DNA from 2 places in the Acidimangrovimonas pyrenivorans genome. Region 1 is predicted to be linked to the other one. Evidence: riboswitches for the same ligand, from Rfam matches in the RefSeq annotation. Region 1 holds a riboswitch; the other holds the start of a gene.
What was found. Region 1 has a riboswitch for cobalamin ahead of ACFOES_RS13345 (DUF4198 domain-containing protein). Riboswitches for the same ligand answer to the same signal wherever they lie in the genome.
Positions count from the first base shown of each region.

Region 1 (2,383 bases):
CGACACCGCCCCGCCCGCGCTGATCCTCTATGGCGCGCTGGCCGACCCGGGGCCGGAGGTCGGGCAATGATCGCGCTCTCCCTGATCGGGATCGGCACCGGCAATCCCGACCACGTCACCCGGCAGGCCGTGGACGAGATCAACGCCGTCGACGTGATCCTGATCCCGCGCAAGGGGCCGGAGAAGGACGGCCTCGCCCATCTGCGGCGCGAGATCTGCGCCCGGGTGTTGCGCGGCCCGGGCCCGGCGTTGCGAGAGTTCGACCTGCCGCGCCGCGACGGATCGGGCGACTACCGCGCGGGCGTCGACGCCTGGCATGACGCCATCGCCGAGGTCTGGGCCGCCGAACTGGCCGCCGCCCTGCCCCGAGGCGGGCGCGCCGGCTTCCTGGTCTGGGGCGATCCCGCGCTCTACGACAGCAGCCTGCGCATCGCCGAGCGGCTGCGCGCGCGGATGAGGCTGGAGGTCCGGGTGATCCCCGGCATCACCGCGATCGCCGCCCTGACCGCGGGCCACGCGATCCCGCTGAACACCATCGCGGCACCGGTCACGATCACCACCGGGCGGCGCCTGCGCGCTGCCGGCTGGCCGCCCGGCAGCGATACCCTGGTGGTCATGCTCGATGGCAGCAACGCCTTTCAACACATTGACAGTGAGGGCATTTCCATCTGGTGGTCGGGCTATGCCGGGATGGCGGAGGAACTCCGCATCGCGGGTCCGCTGGCCGAGGTCGCCAGCGAGATCGTCGCCGCCCGCGCCCTGGCCCGGGCCCGCCACGGCTGGATCATGGATATCTATCTGCTCAGGCGCGATTGCGATTGACTTCACGCCGGGCTCTCTGCCACACACATAGCCGTGTTCGGTCCCGAACCGCCCCGCACGGGCGGAACGGGCGCAAAAGGGAACGCAGTGCGGCGCCTTGCGCCTAGTCTGCGGCTGCCCCCGCAACTGTAAGCGGCGAGCGAGGCTGACGATGCCACTGGGGCAATCCCCGGGAAGGCCAGCCGAGCGAAGACCCGCGAGCCAGGAGACCTGCCGGACATGTGGGCGATGGCCCAGATCCCACCGGACGCCGGGGTGAGCGTCTGGCCCGGACTGGCGTCTTTGCCACTTCGTGCCTTCTCCCCGTCCGTCCTCGTTGCCAATCGCGGCCCGGGCTGCGCAGACCGATGAGAGACGACATGAAACTTCCCTCCCTTCTCGCCACTGGCGTGCTGGCGCTTCTGCCCGCGCTGGCGCCCTTGCCGGCGCGCGCGCATTTCCAGCTGCTCTTCAGCCCCGAGACGATGATCGAACATCCGGGCGACGTCGCGGTGGGGCTGATCTTCTGGCATCCGTTCGAGAACGGCCAGGCCATGAACATGGCCAAGCCCGAACAGTTCTTCGCCATCAACCGCGGCAAGAGGATCGACCTCGAGGCGACGCTCACGCCGCGCCGGTTCAGGGGGGCCGAGAACGCAGCCGACGCCTGGCAGGGCAGCGTGCCGGTCAAGCGCGCGGGCGACTACGTGCTGGTGACGGTGCCCGCGCCCTATTACGAGGAAACCGAGGAAATCTACATCCAGCAGATCGCGAAGAGCTTCCTCAACCGCGGCGCCTTCCCCACCGACTGGAACAAGCCCGTGGGCCTGCCGGCCGAGATCGTGCCGCTTGACAAGCCCTACAACATCCCCGCGGGCGCGACCTTCACCGGCCGTGTCCTGTCCGCCGGCAAGCCCGTCGCCGGGGCCGAGATCGAGGTCGAATACCTCGCCGCCGCGCCCGACCTGAAGGCCTTCGCCACGACCGAGCCGACCACGGCCCCCCTGCCCGGCGGCGCGCTGGTCGTGACCTCGGACGAGAACGGCTATTTCACCTTCGGCGTGCCCAGGGCCGGGTTCTGGGGCTTCGCCGCGCTCGGCGTCGGCCCGCAGCGGAGGTTCAAGGGCAAGGAACTGAGCCAGGACGCGGTGATCTGGATCCGCGCCTGGGACATGAAGTGAGGGCGGGCCGATGCATATCGTTGACGGCGCGCTGACCGCGCCGGTGCTGGCCGCCGGCGCGGTGCTGAGCGCGGGCGGCATCGCGATCGGGCTGAAACGCCTGCCGATGGAAAAGATCCCGGCGGCAGGCGTCCTGTCCGCCACCTTCTTCGTGGCTTCTCTGGTCCATGTCCCGATCGGGCCCTCGTCGGTCCATCTCATCCTCAACGGCCTTGCCGGGCTGGTGCTCGGCTGGGCGGCCTTCCCGGCGCTCTTTGTGGCGCTCTTGCTGCAGGCGGTGTTCTTCGGCTTCGGCGGCGTCACGGTGCTCGGCGTCAACACTTTCGACATCGCCTTCCCGGCGCTGCTGGCGGGGCTGATCTTCAGCCCCCTCATCGCCCGCGCGCCGGGGCCGATGGGCC
Region 1 is NZ_JBHRSK010000010.1:42,876-45,258, reverse strand. Features, by position in the region: gene cobA (uroporphyrinogen-III C-methyltransferase) at 1-70, shown strand, start outside; gene cobF (precorrin-6A synthase (deacetylating)) at 67-822, shown strand; cobalamin riboswitch at 844-1,054, shown strand; gene ACFOES_RS13345 (DUF4198 domain-containing protein) at 1,182-1,982, shown strand; gene cbiM (cobalt transporter CbiM) at 1,993-2,383, shown strand, end outside.

Region 2 (2,383 bases), on a different contig from region 1:
CGGGGTTGCGCAGCGAGCCCATCATGTCCGAGCCGTCGGCCACCGCGACCAGCCGCGCCGCCAGCGCCGATGCCGCCCCGCCCGAGGAGCCGCCGGCGGTGCGGCTCGGGTCGTAGGGGCTGCCGGTGGCGCCATGGACCGGGTTGAACGAATGCGAGCCGAGACCGAATTCGGGCGTGTTGGTCTTGCCGATCAGGATCGCCCCGGCGGCGCGCAGCTTCGCCGGCAGCAGGGCGTCGGCCTCGGGCACGAAATCGGCAAACAGCGGCGAGCCCCAGGTCGAGCGGATGCCGGCCACCGCCTGCAGGTCCTTCACCGCGACGGGCAGGCCGTGCAGCCAGCCCTTGCGCGGCGCGGCATCGGCGGCCGCCGCCTCGGCCAGCAGCGTGGCGCGGTCGCGCAGCGAGACGATGGCGTTGATCTTCGGGTTCACCGCGTCGATGCGGTCGAGCGTGGCGGTCATCAGCTCGACGGCCGAGGTCTTGCCCGCGGCCAGCAGGGCGGACAGGGCGGTGGCATCGAGGGCGGTGAGATCGGTCATGGCGGGTCCGGAAATGGGTGTTCTGGGCGGCGGGCGGGCTGCCGGGCAGACCGCCCGGCTTGACCCGTGCAGTTAGACCCGCTGGGGCCGGTCCGGGCAAGCCCGCAAGCGAGAGCGCCGGGGCGGTGTCGCGCCCGGGGCTCTCGATCTTGTGCTTGACATGTGGAGCGTGAGGCGTAGGGAGAGGGGGCTTCGGTTCCGGCGTCAAGACCCGGATCAAAGGGAATGCGGTGCGACCGGCCGTCAGGCTGGCCAACTCCGCAACTGCCCCCGCAACTGTAGGCGGCGAGCGATGGTTGAAGGTGCCACTGGGACCCCCCGGGAAGGCCAGCCAGAGCGACGACCCGCGAGTCAGGAGACCTGCCGAGGTGATCACCCTTTCCGGGCGCGGGGCGCGTTGCGGAGGCGGTCGGACCGCAGAGGTGACATTTCACCGTCTGCGGAAGGGCCGGGCCCCTCCAAGGACATCCGAGGAACCGGCGCGGAAGGTCCGCGCCAGCAGAGGCCGAGAGACATGCCCCGCCTGCAGTCCACCCTTCCCATCATCGCCACCCTCGCCCTGACCGCGCTGCCGCAGCCCGGCCGGGCCGAGCCCATCGACCTGGGCGAGATCGTCGTCTCCGCCGACCTGACCCCGACGCCGGCCAACAAGGTCGGCGCCACCGTCGACATCGTCACCCGGGAGGATCTGCAGAAGGCCGCCCAGGGCAGCGTCGCGGACGCGCTGGCGCTGGTGCCGGGGATCACCATCCGGCCGACCGGCGGCGTCGGCGCGCAGACCGGGCTGTCGATCCGCGGCGTGTCGCAGAACTACATCAAGGTGCTGGTCGACGGCATCGACGTCACCGACCCGTCCGGGCCCCAGGTCGCCTATGACTTCGGCCGCCTCGGGACCGCCGGCATCGGCCGGATCGAGGTCCTGAAGGGCTCGCAATCGGCGCTCTACGGCGGTTCGGCCGTCGGCGGCGTGGTCAGCATCTCCTCGGCCAGGAGCGACAAGCCCGGCCTGCACCAGTATTTCGAGATGCGCTATGGCAGCCGTTCGACCGAGGCGCTGAATTACGGGCTGACGCTCAATGGCGAGAACTCGAGCCTGGCGCTGAACCTGAGCCATGTCTCCACCGACGGCATCGTCGACTATGTCGGCGCCGGCTCGGGCAATCTGCGCAACGCCTTCCGCTCGAACCGGATCTCGCTTGCCGGCAGCCACAGCTTCGACAACGGCGTCAAGATCGGTTTCTCGGCCTTCCACCAGAACAGCACCGGCCATTACGACGCCGGTGGCGTGCCCGGCAGCATTCCGGCGAAGTCCAGCGGCCTGCGGGTCTACAGCGATTTCGAGACCGGCGCGGTCCGCAACACCGTGGCGGTGACGACCTATCGGATCGACCGCTCCTACGATTCCGTCTGGGGAAGCTACCGCTATGTCGGCACCCGCAAGAGCCTGTCCTACAAGGGCACCGCGCCGATCAGCAGCGCCGCGACGCTGAGCTTCGGCCTCGAAGGCTCGCGCATCGGCTTCTCCAATTCCTCGGGGTCGCCGTCCAGCAGCTCGCGCTGGAAGCGCGGCGCGTTCACCGAACTGGCCTACAGCCCGACGGCGCAGCTCGATCTGAGCGCGGCGCTGCGCTACGACAACACCTCGGGCGTCGGCGGCGCCCCCTCGGCGCGGGTGGCGATGGCCTGGCGGCCGCAGCAGGATCTGACGGTTCGGGCTTCGGCCGGCACCGGCTTCCGCAACCCGTCGCTCTACGAGCTGAGCTATGCCGCCCCGGGCGTGTCGTTGCAGCGCGAGAAGAGCGACTCGGTCGATCTGGGGGTCGAGAAGCGCCTCTCGGAGGA
Region 2 is NZ_JBHRSK010000007.1:291,581-293,963, reverse strand. Features, by position in the region: gene ACFOES_RS11730 (amidase) at 1-541, opposite strand, end outside; cobalamin riboswitch at 718-923, shown strand; gene ACFOES_RS11725 (TonB-dependent receptor plug domain-containing protein) at 1,056-2,383, shown strand, end outside.
Region 2: another riboswitch for cobalamin. It lies ahead of ACFOES_RS11725 (TonB-dependent receptor plug domain-containing protein); the one in region 1 lies ahead of ACFOES_RS13345 (DUF4198 domain-containing protein).